One region of the Nocardia sp. A7 genome, then DNA from elsewhere that is predicted to be linked to it. Evidence: predicted binding sites of a transcription regulator. Region 1 holds the regulator's gene; the other holds the start of a gene.
The links. Region 1 encodes HspR, which represses chaperone genes until heat shock. Its sites were predicted from a motif close to ANNTGAGTNNNNNNNACTCANNT; they were not measured.
Positions count from the first base shown of each region.

Region 2: a site for HspR is predicted at 2,085-2,107, ahead of lon (endopeptidase La). Genes of this name have one in related genera too.

Region 1 is NZ_JAJPWE010000001.1:1,825,273-1,834,122, forward strand. It holds gene ACLJPD_RS08300 (FAD-binding oxidoreductase) at 1-522, shown strand, start outside; gene ACLJPD_RS08305 (FAD-binding oxidoreductase) at 532-1,701, opposite strand; gene ACLJPD_RS08310 (heat shock protein transcriptional repressor HspR) at 2,315-2,716, opposite strand; gene dnaJ (molecular chaperone DnaJ) at 2,716-3,912, opposite strand; gene grpE (nucleotide exchange factor GrpE) at 3,934-4,497, opposite strand; gene dnaK (molecular chaperone DnaK) at 4,494-6,359, opposite strand; gene ACLJPD_RS08330 (MarR family winged helix-turn-helix transcriptional regulator) at 6,613-7,077, opposite strand; gene ACLJPD_RS08335 (MFS transporter) at 7,188-8,850, shown strand, end outside.
Region 2 is NZ_JAJPWE010000001.1:2,084,558-2,093,407, forward strand. It holds gene lon (endopeptidase La) at 1-2,070, opposite strand, end outside; gene ACLJPD_RS09475 (YciI family protein) at 2,301-2,708, shown strand; gene ACLJPD_RS09480 (RNA polymerase sigma factor) at 2,705-3,844, shown strand; gene ACLJPD_RS09485 (DUF3068 domain-containing protein) at 3,943-5,013, opposite strand; gene ACLJPD_RS09490 (DUF2613 domain-containing protein) at 5,010-5,180, opposite strand; gene ACLJPD_RS09495 (hypothetical protein) at 5,211-5,906, opposite strand; gene ACLJPD_RS09500 (TetR/AcrR family transcriptional regulator) at 6,074-6,691, shown strand; gene ACLJPD_RS09505 (protein kinase domain-containing protein) at 7,007-8,656, opposite strand; gene ACLJPD_RS09510 (ATP-binding protein) at 8,750-8,850, opposite strand, start outside.

The DNA of each region.
Region 1 (8,850 bases):
TGTTCGAGTTCTATCGTCGGCGACACCCAACCCGGTGATCAGTGGCGAATCAATGCTCCCCACGGGGTTTTCGCGGTCGATCCCGACGCTGTGGAGGTGGTGATGATCGCCGGTGGTACCGGCCTGGCACCGATGCGCGCCCAGATCCTGGACCTGGCCCGCCGCGACACCCCGCCACGCACCTACCTGTTCTTCGGTGGGCGCTCGCCTCGCGACCTCTACGCCAACGACATGCTGTTCCTGCTGGCGGACGAATTGCCGTGGCTTTCGGTCATTCCCGTTGTCGAGACTCCGGATGACCCTGCGGTGCGCGATGAATGGCACGAGCAGACTCGTTCCGACGTGGGCTTCGCTCCCGAGGAAATGCTGCACGGCACCCTCGCCGACGTCGCCGCCGCCCACGGACCCTTCACCAAACATCAAGTGCTGGTGTGCGGCTCCCCCGCGATGGTTCGCACCACCGTCGACCGCCTGATCCAATCAGGAACTCCCCCAACGAACATCACTTCCGAAGGCGCCTGAGACCGCGAGTCAGAACAAGGGGTCGTGGCGGATCGATTGGGCTTGTGTACCTGCTGCCATCAAGCGGAACTTGGTGGTTTGGACCATCGACGGGGAGCCTACGATTTGGACGTCGCGGTCGGCCCACGGGCCGTAGCTGGCTACTACCTTGCCTATCTGGCCGGTCATGCGGGGCTCCAGGCCTGGTAGATCTGGGTGGTGCTCACCGGAATCATAGTACCACCAGGGGTTTTCGTCACTTTCGGTGACAGGGGTGATGGTGAGCCATTTGTTGGCGATGGCCAGTTGGCTCAGGACCTGGAGGTCGTAGAGGTCGCAGGGGTGGTGGCCGCCGACGAAGAGGTGAACCTTCGGGTTCACTCGGCGTTGGGCCATCGCCATGATCTGGGCGCGTAAGGGGGCGATGCCGGTGCCGCACCCGACCATCAGCATCTTGCGTTTGGTGTTGCGTGGTACGCCGAGGCCGCCGAGGGGGGAGCCGAGTCGCCACTGATCGCCGACGGCGGTGTGCGCCACCATGGCGGGGCTCACCCAGCCTCCGAGCACGCCGCGAACGTGGAATTCGATCTCGCCGTTGACGTTGGCCGGATTCGCGGGCGAGAGATAGCGCCACATCCGGGGCCGCGACGGGATCTCCACGCTGAGGTACTGGCCCGCGGCGTACTGCATCGGCTGATCGAGTTGCACGCGCACGATGGACAGGTTGCGCAGCACCTCGCGATGTTCGACGACGGTGCCGGTCCAGGCGGCGGGGGTGGTCTCCTTGTCGGCAGCGCTGATCATCGCGCCGCTGATGGTGGCCAGACCCTCGTCCCAGGCGTTGGCGACCTCGTCGGTCCACATCTCGGTGCCCGCGAACACCCGCAGGGCCTTCTTCAGCGAGTTGGCCACGGCCACATAGTGCGCCGGTTGCACGCCGTACTTGCGATGGTCGCGCCCGAGCTGGGCCAGGAACGGGAGGAGCTTGTCGGGCTCCTCGAGGCGTTCGAGGGCGTAGGAGATCGCCGTGACCAGTCGGTCGCGCTGGGAATCCATGGCAGCCGGGAAGTAGTCGCGGACACCGGGGTAGTCCGTGAAGAGGATCGAGTAGAACGACCTCGACAGCTTCTCGGATCCACCTTCTTCAGCAGCAACCGCCTTGAACGTAGTACGGATCAAAGCGACAGTCCGCGAATCCATATGTGTCACAACCTCGTTTCGCCATCGAACGCTAGCCGCGCCGGCGAGTGACGGGCTGGGAGGACACTCGTCAGCAGCCGATGCGAGAAGTCTAGGCGAGGTTTGCCAGCTTAGGAATCGTACTCTTAAACATCACGCATGTAATTCTAGATATACCAGGCGGTTCCTAGTAGTTTCCCTTAGAAACATACCTGAAGACCGTTAATCGCGGGTGAACAGCGGGGCACGAATGTTCAAAGCGCCCGGCATATCAGACAATTGGTGACCAACGGCCCTGGTAGAGCGACCTTTCCGCTACGTCGACAGCAGTCGCAGCCCGACGCGCCGGGCCATGACACGCGGGGTAGGTACCCAGGACCGGCGGGTCGTGAACGTCGAAATGCCTTCTGATTGATCCGATTTCAGCATCCCGACAGCAAACTTTTGGACGTTCGTCGTGATGAATCCGCACCTCAGCGCGCCGCGACGGCATCTCCGTTCAACAAGATCACGAATAAGTGAGTTGCTGGAGAGTCACCAGGCGGTCGCCGGGGGTTGACCGGAGACCGACGAGCCCCCGGCTCGGCATCCGCCGCGGCGGATATCGAACCGGAGGCTCGTCGGATCGAAAAGCTCAGCGCCGATGCCGTGGCTGCCACACCACGAGCGCGGTACTGCGTGCGGGCGGCGACAGATCGGGCCGGTAGCCCGCCCGCAACCGCTCCATCTCCGCGCTCATCTCCTCGACTCGCTGCTGCAACGCCTCCACCTGATTGGTGAGTTCGATGATGCGCTTGATGCCAGCGAGATTGACGCCCTCGTCCTGCGACAGGCGCTGCACCTCGCGCAGCACCTCGACATCGCGGGCCGAATAACGGCGTCCGCCACCCGAGGTCCGTTGCGGGGTGACCAAACCCAGCCGGTCGTAGGTACGCAGCGTTTGCGCGTGCATCCCCGCCAGTTGAGCCGCCACCGAGATCATGAAGAACTCGGCGCGCGAGGTCGCACCCGAAACGGAATTCGGATTATCGGACATCAAGCACCCGCCCATCCTGCCCGCGGTTCGAAGCCACTGGCCTTCTCCGCCTCCTGATAACGCTTGAGCGCATCGGTGGCGTCGGAGTCGAGTGACTGCGGCACCGCGACCTTCACCGTGACCAGCAGATCACCGGCGCCGCCCGCCGCACCACGCTTGGGTACACCACGACCCCGCACCCGCAGGATACGCCCGTCAGCGGTGCCCGGGGGCACCTTCACACCGACCCGGCCGTCCAGCGTCGGCACGGAAACTGTTGTCCCCAGAACCAATTCGCTGTAGCTCACGGGGAGCACCAGGGTGAGGTCGTCGCCTTGACGGCCGAAGACCTTGTCCTGGCTGACGTGCACGCTGACATACAGATCGCCCGAAGGCGCACCGCGCAGACCCGCCTCGCCCTGACCGGCCAACCGGATCTTCTGACCGTCACTGACGCCCGGTGGGATCCGGACGGTGATGGTGCGCGTGCGGTTCTGGATGCCGCTGCCCGAGCAGTCGGTGCACGGGTCGTCGATGATCGACCCGGTGCCGCGGCAGTCGTCGCAGGGCTCGCTGAAACCGAACGCGCCCTGGTTACGGCTGACCACGCCCGCACCGTTGCAGTGCGGGCACACGCGCGGGCTGGTGCCCGGCTTGGCACCGCTGCCGTGACAGGTGGTGCACGGCGAGGGACTGGTCATCCGCAGCGGAACGGTGACACCCTGGGCCGCCTCACGGAAACCCAGGGTCGTCTCGGTCTCCACATCGGAGCCGCGACGCGGACGAGCCGCCGCCCGGCCACCGGCGCCACCCCGGTTGAACAGCCCGCCGAGCAGATCGCCCAGCCCGCCGTCACCCGCTGCGCCGGTGCCACCGGCCTGACCGAAGATGTCACCGATATTGAAGTCCTGCGAAAAGCCGCCGCCCGCACCGGGAGTGAACCCGCCGCCGCCGTAGGCCCGTCCGCCACCACCGCCGCCCGCGAACATGCGGCGCGTTTCGTCGTACTCCTTGCGCTTGGCCGGATCCGACAGCACCGCGTTGGCTTCGCTGACGGTCTTGAACCGCTCCTCGGCCTTGGTGTCACCCGGGTTGGAATCCGGGTGCAGGTCACGGGCCAGCTTGCGGTAGGCCTTCTTGATCTCGTCCTGCGAGGCGCCGGCGGAGACACCCAGCTCCTTGTAGAAGTCTTTCTCGATCCACTCCCGTTGGCTCACCGGGCATCCCCTCCTTTCCTATTACTCGTTCGCGTCGGCATCTGCGTCCGATGCCTCCGCGTCAGTTACCCCGACCAACGCGTGCCGAAGCACCCGGTCGCCGAAGCGATAGCCCTTGCGCATGACGATGCCGATCACCGGGTCGGCGCCCGAGCCCTCGTGCTGCACTGCCTCGTGCAGCGTGGGGTCGAACGGGTCACCGGCGGTACCGAATTCGACGAGACCCTGCTTGGTGAGCGCGGTCTCGAGCTTGTCGGCGACGGACTTCAACGGGCCGGTGTCGAGGTCGCCGTGCGCCCTCGCCCGATCCAGATCGTCCAGCACCGCGAGCAGTTCGGTGACCACCGACGCCTTGGCGGCATCGATGTTGGCCTGGCGGTCGCGCTCGACACGGCGGCGGTAGTTCGCGTATTCCGCGGTCAACCGCTGCAGGTCGGCGGTGCGCTCGGCCAGCTCGTCGTTCTCCGGCTCGACAACCTCGGCGTCGAGGGCGGAGTCCGCCGTGGCGGCCTCCGCGTTCTCGTCCGCGGTGTCTTCCAGGATGTCGTCGACCAACTCCTGCTCCGAGGAGTTCGCCTCGGTCACTTCTTGTCCGTGTCGACCGGCTCGTCCACGACCTCCGCGTCGACGACCTGATCATCATCGGCCTGGCTCGGGCCCGCACCGTTGCCGGACTGCGCGTCGGCGGCGGCACTGGCCTCGTAGATCGCCTGGCCGAGGGCCTGCGACTCGGTGGCCAGCTTCTCCACGGCCGACTTCACCGCGGAGATATCGGTGCCTTCCAGCGCCTGCTTGGCCTCGGCGACCGCGTTCTCCACCTTCGCAAGCTGATCGGCGGAGACCTGTGCGCCACCCTCGCTCAGCTTCTGCTCGTTGATGAACTTCTCGGTCTGGTGCACCAGCGACTCGGCCTGGTTGCGAGTCTCGGCCTCTTCACGGCGCGCCTTGTCGTCGGCGGCGTGCGCCTCGGCGTCGGCGACCATGCGGTCGATCTCTTCCTTGGACAGACCGGAGCCGTCCTGGATCTTGATCTTGTTTTCCTTGCCGGTGCCCTTGTCCTTCGCGGTGACGTGCACGATGCCGTTGGCGTCGATGTCGAAGGTGACCTCGATCTGCGGCACGCCGCGCGGGGCCGGGGGCAGACCGGTGAGCTCGAAGGAGCCGAGCAGCTTGTTGTGCGAGGCGATCTCGCGCTCACCCTGGAACACCTGGATCTGCACCGAAGGCTGGTTGTCGTCAGCCGTGGTGAAGGTCTCGGAGCGCTTGGTGGGGATGGTGGTGTTGCGCTCGATGAGCTTGGTCATCACGCCACCCTTGGTCTCGATGCCAAGCGACAGCGGGGTGACATCGAGCAGCAGGACGTCCTTGACCTCGCCCTTGAGGACACCGGCCTGCAGAGCCGCGCCGACGGCGACGACCTCGTCCGGGTTCACGCCCTTGTTCGGCTCACGGCCACCGGTCAGTTCCTTGACCAGGTCGGAGACGGCGGGCATACGGGTGGAGCCACCGACGAGCACGACGTGGTCGATATCGGCCACGTTCAGGCCCGAGTCCTTGATCACGGACTGGAACGGCGCACGGGTGCGATCCAGCAGATCAGAGGTGATCTTCTGGAACTCCGAGCGGGTGAGCTGCTCGTCGAGGAACAGCGGGTTCTTGTCCGCGTCGACGGTGATGTAGGGCAGGTTGATCGAGGTGCTCTGGCCCGAGGACAGTTCGATCTTGGCCTTCTCGGCAGCCTCACGCAGACGCTGCATGGCCATCTTGTCCTTGGTCAGGTCGATGCCCTGCGACGCCTTGAACTTGTCGACCAGCCAGGAAACGACGCGCTCGTCCCAGTCGTCGCCACCGAGGTGGTTGTCACCGGAGGTCGCGCGGACCTCGACAACGCCCTCGCCGATTTCCAGCAGCGAAACGTCGAAGGTGCCGCCACCGAGGTCGAAGACCAGAATGGTCTGCTCTTTGTCGCCCTTGTCCAGGCCGTACGCGAGCGCGGCCGCGGTGGGCTCGTTGACGATGCGCAGCACGTTGAGACCGGCGATCTGGCCGGCTTCCTTGGTGGCCTGGCGCTGAGCGTCCTCGAAGTAGGCCGGGACGGTGATCACCGCATCGGTGATCTCCTCGCCCAGGTAAGCCTCGGCGTCGCGCTTCAGCTTCATCAGCGTGCGCGCGGAGATCTCCTGCGGCGTGTACTTCTTGTCGTCGATCTCGACGTTCCAGTCGGTGCCGATGTGGCGCTTGACCGAGCGGATGGTGCGGTCGACGTTGGTGACCGCCTGGTTCTTCGCGGGCTGACCGACGAGAACCTCGCCGTTCTTCGCGAAGGCGACGATCGAGGGGGTGGTGCGCGAGCCTTCAGAGTTCGCGACGACGACCGGCTCGCCGCCTTCGAGCACGGCGACGACGGAGTTCGTGGTCCCGAGGTCGATTCCGACCGCACGAGCCATAGTGGTTTCCTCCTGTTTTTGGCGTTCAAGGACAACAGTCTCAGCAACACTGAGCGTAGTGGGCTCAATCCTGCCCTCGAGATCTACCGAGAGTCAACCTGGACTTGAGTCTGGTGCGCTCAACGTTGTCGATCTACACAACCAGCACCTGCGGCGATACATTCCCGCCGCCTCGAAATATTTTCCTGCCCCCCGGGCCATTCTTGCCACGGGTGCGCTCAACCGCGACCCCCGATGCGGGATCGTGACGGTCTCAGCGGGTGAGGCCCGGGTGGATGCCGGGGCGCAGGCCGTTGCCTTCCGCCGTTCGGCGGAGAAGATCGAGGAAGAGGGCGCGGTCGGCGGGAGCAAGGGGGGACAGGAGTTCGGCGTCGAGTTCGGCGACTCTCCGCTCGGCTTCGGCAAGGAGCGCGTGGGCGGCGGGGAGTAGGTGGAGGGCGTGGGCTCTGCGGTCGGCGGGGTGGCGGCGGCGTTCTACGAGCTCGCGTTTTTCCAGGTCGTCCACCAGTCCGACCATGACGTTGCGGTGGATTTCCAGCGCCTCGCCGAGCTCCTGCTGGGTGCGCCCGTCGTGGGCGTTCAACAGTTTCAGCATGCCGAAATGACGGGGCTTGATGCCGAGCGGCGCCAAGAGGTCACTGAAGCGGTAGGCGGCGTGGAAGCCCAGTTGGCCGAGGAGGAATCCGGCGTGGGTCGACAGCTGCGTCGGGTCGGTCACACCCCTACGATACGCCAATCAACGCACCATTGATGATTGCCCTCTTGATTGATAATCACTTGAGGTGCATAGTTTGAAGGTCTCCATCCCTCGATCGAAGAGAGACCATCGTGACTACCTCCACTACCCAGCCCGCCGCGGATCCGCGGCGCTGGATCGCGTTCGCAGTGGTGCTCGCCGCAGGCTTCATGGACCTGCTCGACGTGACCATCGTCAACGTGGCGATACCGAGCATCCAGGGCGACCTGCGGGCCGAGTACTCGCAGATCGAATGGATCATCGCCGCCTACGTCCTCGCCTTCGCCGCCGTGCTCATCACCGGCGGACGGCTCGGTGACATATACGGGCGCAAGCGCGTATTCCTCACCGGCATAGCCGGTTTCACGCTCGCATCGGCGGTGTGCGGCCTGGCGACCGACCCGAATATCCTGATCGCGGCCCGCTTCGCACAGGGCGCGATGGGCGCGCTGATGGTGCCGCAGATTCTCGCCATCATCCAGACCACCTTCCCGAAAGAGGAGCGCGCCAAGGCGATCGCCATCTACAGCGGGGTCGGCGGGTCGGCCTCGGCCGTCGGCCTCGCACTCGGTGGCGTGCTGGTCCAGGCGGACCTTTTCGGCCTTGCCTGGCGGCCGATCTTCCTGGTGAACATTCCCGTCGGCATCGCCGGGTTCATCGCCGCGGCCTTCGTGATGACCGACTCCAAATCTCCCAGTGCGCCCAAGCTCGATCCCGTCGGCATGGTGCTGGCGGTCGCGGCCATCCTGCTGCTGGTGTTCCCGCTCGCCGAGGGCCGTCGGCTCGGTTGGCCCGCATGGACTTTCGCGATGATGATGGGCGCCGTCGGCGTGTTCATTGCCTTCCTCCTCTATGAGCGGGCACTGACGCGGGCCGGGCGATCACCCCTGGTCGATCTCGGGCTGTTCCGGTCCCGGCCGTTCGCCGTCGGACTCGGTGCGTGGCTGCTGTTCTGGATCGGCATGGGCGGCTTCTTCCTGGTGTGGACGTTGTTCATGCAGGCGGGGCTCGGCTGGACGCCGATGCGCGCGGGTCTCACCGCGGCGTTCTTCGCGGTGGGCGCGGGCGTCGGCGCGGGCATGTCGGTGGGCGTACTCGCGGCACGATTCGGGCGCCGGGTGCTGATCATCGGCGCGTTGGTGAACGCGGTCGGGTTCGCGATCTTCGGTGCGATGGCGGTGCGCTATGGCAGCGAGTTCACCTCGTGGCAGATGGTCCTGCCGCTGATACTGACCGGGGCCGGGTTCGGCATGGTGGTCGCCCCGACCCTCGATCTGCTGCTCGGCCAGGTGCCCGTGCGCGAAGCGGGTTCGGCGTCGGGGTTGCTCAATACCGGACAACAGCTGGGCACCGCGCTCGGCGTCACCCTGGTCGGAGTGCTGTTCTTCGCTGCGCTGGAACAAAATTCGGACCGCGGCGTCGAGAAGGCGACGCCGCTGATTCGCGCCGAACTCGCCACTGCCGGCGTGCCGCTGTCCACGCAGGATCAGATTCTGGTCGGGTTCGCGGACTGCGTGCACGATCGGTCGGCGCTGGCCGACCCGTCCGTTGCCCCCGTCAGCTGCCAGCTGCCAACGAATCAGCCTGGCAGTGAGCAGATCTCGCGCATACTCGCCGAAGCGGGCTCGGAGGCGAACGCGGTGAACTTCGCCGAAACCTTCCGCTACACGCTGTTCTACGGAATAGGAAGTCTGCTGCTGGTATGCCTCGGCTTCTTCGCCTTGCCGAAGGACGCCAAGCTGAAGCCGCCGACTC
Region 2 (8,850 bases), 260 kb from region 1:
GAGGATCTTGGGTTCGATGCCGATTTCCTCCAGATGCGAGCGCACGTAGGTGAGGGCGATCTGGGCGGATTCCTTCATGACGTCACCGAGTTGGCCGGTGAGTGTGAGGGAACGTTCGCCCTCGGCGCCGTTGGCCTCGATGTAGAGGACGTCGCCGCCCGCACCGGTGACCGCAAGTCCCGTCGCCACGCCGGGGACAGAGGTGCGTTCCATCGAGTCCGGGGTGAAGCGGGGGCGGCCGAGGTAGTCGGTGAGGTTGTCGATGTCGACGGTCAAGCTCGTCACCTCGGCGGTCGGCTGCGGACCGGATTCAATGTCGATGACATTGCCGTACCCGAGTTCCGGGTCGTAACCGAGCTCGGCGGCGCTGCCCGACCCGGCGCCGTTGCCGGGCGCGACGTCACCGGTGACCAGACGAGTTGCCGCTTTGCGCAAGGCTTTGGCGACGAGACGCTCCATCTGGCGCACCCCGGCCTCGCGGGTGTAGTTCGCCGCGATCTCGCGCAACGCCGCGTCGGTGATCGACACTTCTTCGGTGGTCAGGGCATTGCGTTCCAGCTGGCGGGGGACCAGGAAGTCACGGGCGATGGCGACCTTGTCGGCCTCGGTGTAGCCGTCGACGGTGATGAGCTCCATGCGGTCGAGCAGGGGACCGGGGATGGTGTCCATGACGTTGGCGGTGGCGATGAACAGGACGTTCGACAGGTCGAGATCCAGGTCGAGGTAGTGGTCGCGGAAGGTGTGGTTCTGCGCGGGGTCGAGGACCTCGAGCAGGGCCGCCGCCGGATCACCACGGAAGTCGGAGCCCACCTTGTCGATCTCGTCCAGCAGGACAACGGGATTCATCGAACCCGCCTCCTTCACCGCACGCACGATCCGGCCGGGCAGCGCGCCCACGTAGGTGCGGCGGTGGCCACGGATCTCGGCCTCGTCGCGCACACCACCCAGGGCGACACGAACGAACTTGCGGCCCAATGCCTTTGCGACCGACTCACCCAGCGAGGTCTTACCGACACCGGGCGGACCCACCAGCACGAGCACCGCACCGGAGCCACGCCCACCGACGACCTCGAGGCCACGCGCGGCCCGCCGCGAACGCACCGCCAGGTACTCGACCATCCGGTCCTTGACCTCTTCCAGGCCATGGTGGTCGGCGTCGAGTACCGCGCGGGCGGCCGAAACATCGGTGCTGTCTTCGGTTTTCACCGACCACGGCAGCTCGAGCACGGTGTCGAGCCAGGTGCGGATCCAGCCGGACTCCGGGCTCTGATCACTGGCGCGCTCCAACCGGCCGACCTCGCGCAGTGCCTCCGCGCGCACGTTCTCGGGCAGGTCCGCGTTCTCCACGCGGGTGCGGTAGTCGTCGGCGCCGTCGGGTTCGTCCTCGCCGAGCTCCTTGCGAATGGCGTTGAGCTGCTGACGCAGCAGGAATTCGCGCTGGCTCTTCTCCATGCCGTCGCGGACGTCCTCGGAGATCTTGTCGGTGACCTCGACCTCGGCGATGTGGTCTTTGATCCAGTCGATCTGCTTGGTGAGCCGCACCGTGACATCGGGGGTCTCGAGCAGCTCGCGCTTCTGGTCATCGGACAGGTACGGCGCGTAGCCCGCGGTGTCGGCGATGGCTTCCACGTCGTCGAGCTGGTTGACGACGTCGATGATCTGCCAGGCCTCCCGCCGCTGCAGCACGGCGACGACCAGCTTCTTGTACTCGGCGGCCAGTTCGGTGGTCCGCTCGTCGGGCTCGACCGCCTCGACCAGTTCGGCCTCCACCCACAGCGCGGCACCGGGGCCGGTGACACCGTGCCCGATCCGAGCGCGGCGCTCGGCCTTCAACACGGCCGCGGGCGCGCCACCGCGCATCCGGCCGACCTGTTCGATGGTGGCGACGACGCCGTAGGAGGCGTACCCCTCGTCGAGGCGCGGCGCGACCAGCACCGACCCGGTTTTGGCGGCCTGAGCGGCGTCGATGGCGGCCTGCGCGGATTCGTCCAATTCGATGGGCACGACCATGCCCGGCAGCACGATCGGATCGGTCAGGAACAGCACCGGCAGGTTCTGAGCTGAAGTCATGTCGACCCTTCCAGAGTTGAGCTTTGTTGACTCAACATGACCCCCCGGGTGTTTGTTCCTGCAGGTGGCGTCGTTCACTCACGGCGAAAAAGATTCGCCGAAATTCTTTCGCCGAGGATGTCGAGAACGCCCGGGTGGTTCCGTCCCTGGGGTACGAACAACCGAACGTCAGAACGCCTGAAAACGATCGATCCCGGCCAGAATGGCCGCAACGAACCGAGGAGAACATCATGGCCAAGTACCTGCTGCTCAAGCACTACCGTGGCGCGCCCGCGTCCGTCAACGACGTACCGATGGATCGGTGGACGCCCGAAGAGGTGACCGCGCATGTCGGATACATGGAGGACTTCGCCGCGCGACTCCGGACGACCGGCGAGTATGTCGACAGTCAGGCGCTGTCCGCGCAGGGCACGTTCGTCCGCTCGGACGGCGAGGGGCGACCGCCGATCACCGACGGGCCGTTCGCGGAGACCAAGGACCTGATCGCCGGGTGGATGGTGATCGACGTCGAGACCTACGAGCGCGCGCTCGAGCTGGCGGGGGAGCTGTCCGCGGCGCCGGGCGCGGGTGGGAAGCCGGTTCAGGAATGGCTCGAGCTGCGCCCGTTCTACACAGAATTGCCCACGGTGACCGAATGAACGAAGCGCTGTTGCGCGAACTCGTCCCCGCGGTGATCGGCGTCCTCGTCCGCCGCGGGGCCGAGTTCACCGCGGCCGAGGACGCCGTGCAGGACGCGCTGATCCGAGCGCTGGAGTCGTGGCCCGACGATCCACCCCGCGATGCGAAGGGCTGGCTCGTCGCTGTCGCTTGGCGAAAGTTCCTCGACGCGGCGCGGTCCGAAACATCGCGGCGGGGCAGGGAATTCGCGGTGGATCGCGAACCAGCGGCTGGGCCCGCGCCCGCCGCCGACGACTCACTGTGGCTGTACTTCCTGTGCGCGCACCCGTCCCTATCCCCGGGGTCAGCTGTCGCGTTGACCTTGCGCGCGGTCGGCGGCCTGACGACGCGGCAGATCGCGACCGCCTACCTGGTGCCGGAATCGACTATGGCGCAACGGATCAGCCGCGCCAAGAAGAGCATCGCGGGCTTGCCGCTCGATCGCCCCAGCCACCCGACCACCGTGCTGCGCGTGCTCTATCTCGTCTTCAACGAGGGCTACAGCGGCGACATCGACCTGGCCGCCGAAGCCATCCGCCTCACCCGCCAGCTCGCCGCCTCGACCGACGAACCCGAGGCCTCGGGACTGCTGGCCCTGATGCTGCTGCACCACGCCCGCCGAGCCTCGCGCACCGAGGGTGGCCGCCTGGTGCCGCTCGCCGAACAGGACCGATCCCGCTGGGACACAAGTCTTATCGCCGAGGGCGTGACAATCTTGCAGGCCGCGTTGGCACGCGACCGGCTGGGCGAATACCAAGCCCAAGCCGCGATCGCCGCCCTGCACGCGGACGCACCGAGCACCGCCGAAACGGACTGGGTTCAGATCGTGGAATGGTACGACGAACTCTTACACCTCACCGACAGTCCGGTGGTGCGCCTCAACCGCGCGGTCGCGGTCGGCGAGGCCGACGGAGCACGAGCCGGACTGGCGGCGCTGGCAGCGCTCGACCCGAACCTGCCCCGCCACAACGCCTCTCGCGCCTACCTGCTGGAACGAGCAGGCGACCTCGAACAAGCCGCGACGCTGTACGCCGAGGCAGCACACACCGCCACCACCGTGCCCGAGCGCGATCACCTCACCCGGGAAGCCGCGCGGGTTCGCCAGTTGCTGTCCTGAATCCGAAACGACCTCGGCCTCCCCGGGTTGAGGGCCGGGGAGGCCGAGGCGGTGGAAGGGCGTCCCGGGTTGAGGACCGGGAGGCCGAGGTGGTGGCCTTACAGGTTCGAGGAACGAATCCGCTCGGTCGGGGGATCGAACGGGCGGCCCGCGGTGGAGCCGGAGCTCAGGAACCCGAGGACAGCGCCGCCGATGAGGAACAGGGCCGCGAGGATGCCAAGGATGATCGGCAGGGTCTTGCCGAACAGGTCGAGCTTGTCCAGGCTCTCCTGGGTGACGGCCATCTGGGCGTCGATGGTCGGCTCGTCGAAGACGAGGTGCGACTTCAGCGCGGTGACGTCGACCTGCTCGGCGCTGCGGCCGTAGTACAGGTGGATCTTCTCGCCGCCCTTGAGGACCGCGCCGGTCCTCGGCTCGACCCACACGTCGCGGGTGTTGGTGTAGAAGCGGGTCATGGTGACCGGCTCTTCGCCCGGCAGGCCCCACTTGGCGGCGGGCAGGGTGAGCTTGTTGGTGGCGGCGGGGACGACGTCCCACATGTTCGTCACCGGGATGGTCTGCTGGAAGTGCAGAACCGGCACGCCGTTGATCTCCGACTCGTCGATGAAGTCGATGTCGTAGGTGGCGCGGGCGTTGAGGTCGAAGTACGGGTAGGACTTCTTCTCGGTGCCGATCGGGAAGCGGTACTGCAGACCACGGCGCTGCGACTCGTCGGCCACCGAGGCGCCCGACTTGTCGACGTTGACGGCAATGGAACCGTTGGGCGAGGCGTCGATCGGCTCGCCGGTGACACGGTCGATGGTGACGCGGTCGACCGAGGCGGTGAGCAGACCCACGCTGGCATCGCGGTCGTCACGACGCAACGTCTGACCGGCCTGAACCGTCATCTCGTCGGCGTCGGAGGGCTCCTCGACGGTCAGGAAGCGCTGCGAGACGATCGGCACGTTGGTGTCGATCTTGGCCGCTCCCTCGGGCGAGGTGAGCGACTTCGAGTCGAGCACAAGGCTTTCCTCGCCGGGCACGCTCTTGGCGATCGTGGTGATGCGCAGATCGAGCGGGGTCTTGGCGACCTTGCCGACCGTGTAGGTGGGGATCATGACGGCGGCCGCGAGCAGCAGCGCGCCGAGACCGACGAGGATGCAGGCGATGAGCCTGCGTACGTTGCTCATCGCGAGCCGTACTGCACGTTGCCGAGCAGCGACGAGCCCGGGTCACCGGACTCTTCGGGCGCCGGGATCGAATTCTGTTGCGCGCCCGCGGTGATGCCGAGTACGGCAATCACCCCGATGACCGCGCCGGCCAGGCCGCTGACCAGGCCGGGGACGACAAACTTCATAGATCGAACTCCAATTGCGTGGTGGCAGACTCAGCCGACGGAGAAGAACCCGAGGGTGGGGGCGAACGAGCAGGTGCGGTCACCATCGGCGGTGGCCGTGGTGAGCGAACCGGTGATCACGGCAGCGACCCGGCCGGGGCCGGTGTCGGCGATGGCGGACAGGGTGGCCGGGCCATCAGGGTTGATGCCGGCCGCGGTGGTGAGCGGCTGGGTGCCGGTGCGACGGTTGTCGAGGTTGACCCACTGCACCGTCATCGGCGGATTCTGCACGACCGTCGCGGTTTTCGTGCCGAGCGCGGTGAAGACGAAGCCGGTCTGGCCCGCGGCCGGTCCGGGCGGGGGCAGCTCGGCCGGGCCGGGAACGGCCAGCGCGGTGCCGATGGAATCCGACGTCGGGCCGATGCAGCCCTTGCCGATGGTCGGGTAGAGGAACTGCGCGATGCGCGGACCGTCCGAGGGCGGCAGTTCGGGACCGCCGCCGCCGCTGCCGTCGAGGAACGTGATCACTCGTTCGAGGGTGGCCTTGACCTGCGCCGGGATGCCGGGCGTTGCCAGCAGCACGCGGGCCTGGGCCAGGATCGCGGCCTGTCCGCCGTCGGCGATGGGGGCGGGGGCGGAAATGGCGCCTACGATCGTCGGTGCCAGCGCTGCGAGCGTGTCCGAGGGGACGTTCTCGGCGATGGCGGGGACGCTCGGCTGCGTCGCGGTGGACTGCGGGGCAGCCATCGTGGGCGTGGGTGCTACGAGTGCCGCACCCGCCGCTAGTACGAGGGCGGACAATGCGGTCCGCGATGCTCGGGTGCTCAGCACTGGTCGGCCGTCCTTTGTTCGGTGGATAGATGAAGCGACCCGGAAAGGTCAGTGTTATCCCGGGTGTCAGATACTTTGGAGAGGTGACTACAGCGGACAGACGGTATGGGGGTCGTACGGTCGTCGCGCGTAAAGCCGAACGGCGACTGCGATTCCTGGAAGCAGCGACGCGAATTTTCGCCGAACGCGGGTACGCCACGTGCTCGCTCGCCGAGGTGTGCGCGGCGGCCGGACTGTCCAAGCGGCAGTTCTACGAGGAGTTCGAGACCCGCGAAGACGTGCTGCTCGCGGCCTACGACCGGATCCAGGACGACGCGGCGGCCGCGGTGGGTACCGCGCTGGTCGCGCTCGGCTCGACCGATCCGCAGCTCGCGCTGCGGGCCGGTTTCGGCGCGTACCTGGAGTCGCTCGGCTCTGACCCCTATCGCGCGCAGGTGGCGCTGATCGAGGTGGTCGGGGTGAGCGATCGGATGGAGACCCATCGCCGGACCCGACGGCACTCCTGGTCGGCGCTGATCGAGGGGGCGCTGGCCGATGTGGGCGTGCGGTTGCGCGGCGATGCCGAGCTGACCACCGCGCTGATCACGGGCGCGGTCACCGGCGTGGCGCACGAGTGGTTGCTGCGCGAGTCGCGCCCGCCCGTCGACGAGCTGGTCGACCTGCTCACCGGCGCGGCGCTGGCACTGGTCTCTTTCGACTGACATGAGGGCAGCCGTCGGGACGGTGGCAACTTCGCGCACCTGTCGCCTGCTCAATCGACTCCCTTTCCAGACATTGTGAGACCGACTGGCTTCACAGTGTGGGCGAGAGTTTGGCATATTAGTGACCCAGATCGCAATGTGAGAATTTCTGAGACCGGTGTCACCTGGGGCGATGCGGTGACAGCCCGTACCAGCCAGTAGGTCATTCGCGGATCGATGTCGAGGTTCGCTCCTGGACAAATGACCGGCAGAGCACTCGCGAGCGCACAGGCTGGCTATCGGGTAGCAATCTTTTCCGGTCTCGACGGGCATCGTTCAGCCTTTGCGCAGGGTGCCGGCGATGGTGCCACCGAACAGGCTCGGAGTTTCGTAGGCGAGCGTGCCGTCGGGTCGCAGGGTGGCCGTCGATGGCTTGCCCTGGTCGACGCAGCTGGGGCCGCTGGTGAGTCTGGCGCGGAAGGTCAGTCGGTCGGCGGTAGCGGCGGTGAGGGTCTCCGCGCGCTCGCACCGTTCGCGGGCGAGGGTGCCGGTGTTGGCGGACACGGCGAGTTCCTGGCCTACCGAACCTTCCGAGATGGTGAGTTCGATGTCGAACTGGACGAGGCCGTCGGCGGCCCGGCCCGTCCAGCTGCCGACGAACGCGGCCGGAACGGTGGTCGAGCCCGTGGCGGTGGCGGTCGACGTCGGCGCGGAGGAGGCGGGTTCAGTGGTGGCTGGGTCGACGGTGTCGGTGGTCGGGCCGACGGTGATGCTCGTTGCGCCGGTGGACTCGGCGTTCAGCTGGGTGCCGATCAGGTAGGCACCGCCCGCGACGGCCAGCGCCACGATGACCGATGTCGCGATCAGGAGTGTGCGAGTGCGGCGAGATGCGGCTGATGGGCGGCCGGTGACTTCGCCGGTGTGGTTGTGCGCGGTCACAAATGGCGGCGGGGTGAACTCGCCGCTCGAAGAACGTGATTCGGGCCCGGCTCGAGTTGCACGGTGGTACGGCGAGCTCGCGGTGGGCAGGTTCGGCGTCGAGATCGCTGGTGACCAGCCCGGCGCGCGCGTGACGGTGGTCTCGGGACGTGGTTCGACGGGGCCGGAGTCCAGATCGAGTAGGCGGACCGCGCTGGTGCTGATGTGCTCTATTACTTGTGGTGGAAGCCAACCCGCGCGTTCGGGGGCACCGATACGGGCCAGCTCCGAAAGAACCTGATGCGGCGTGGGTCTGGCGGCGGGGTCCTTCGTCAGGCAAGACGCGACCAGCGGTCGCAAGCGCTGCGGGACCGCCTCGAGGCGAGGTTGTTCATAGACGATGCGCCAGAGCATCTGCATGACCTCGGCGGTACCGAAGGGGCCGTGCCCCGCGGCCGCGAAGGTGAGGACGCCACCGAGGGCGAAGACATCGCCTGCGGGACCGAGGGTTTCGCCGCTCACCTGCTCGGGGCACATGAAACCCGGTGAGCCGAGGAACTTTCCGGTGGTGGTGAGTGCGGAATCCGCGATCACCCTGGCGATACCGAAATCGATCACCTTGGGGCCGTCGATCGCGAGCATCACGTTCGACGGCTTCAGATCTCGGTGCACGATGCCCGCGGCGTGCACCGCGACGAGCGCCTCGGCGAGGCCGTGTGCCAGGGCGAGGAGCGCGGGCTCGGCGAACGGACCGAACTGGCTCACCGCGTCCGTCAACGAGATTCCGGCGACATAACCGGTGGCCAGCCACGGCGCCTCGGCATCGACATCGGCGTCGAGAACCGGTGCGGTGTACGCACCGCCGACGCTTTGCGCGGCCGCGACCTCGCGACGAAACCTCGCCCGGAACTCACGATCGATCAGATCAGGGCGGATCACCTTCACCGCGACCGTGCGGCCACCCGAAGTGCGACCCAGATACACCTTGCCCATGCCCCCGGCACCGAGCACACCCAGCAGTCGGTAGTCACCGATCCGCCGTGGATCGTTCGGGCCTAACGGTTGCATAGCGGGCTGGTTCCTCCGAACACGATCACGTCTGCCGGGTCACTGTAGCTCTGTTCATCGCGATTGGGGCCGCCGTTCTCGGCGCGATCCGGGTCAGCGGGGGCGCGCGATCACATTGCGATTGGGGAGGGCGAGTTTGGCGAGGATGTTGCGGACGTGGGTTTCGACCGTGCGTTCGGACAGGACCAGGCGGG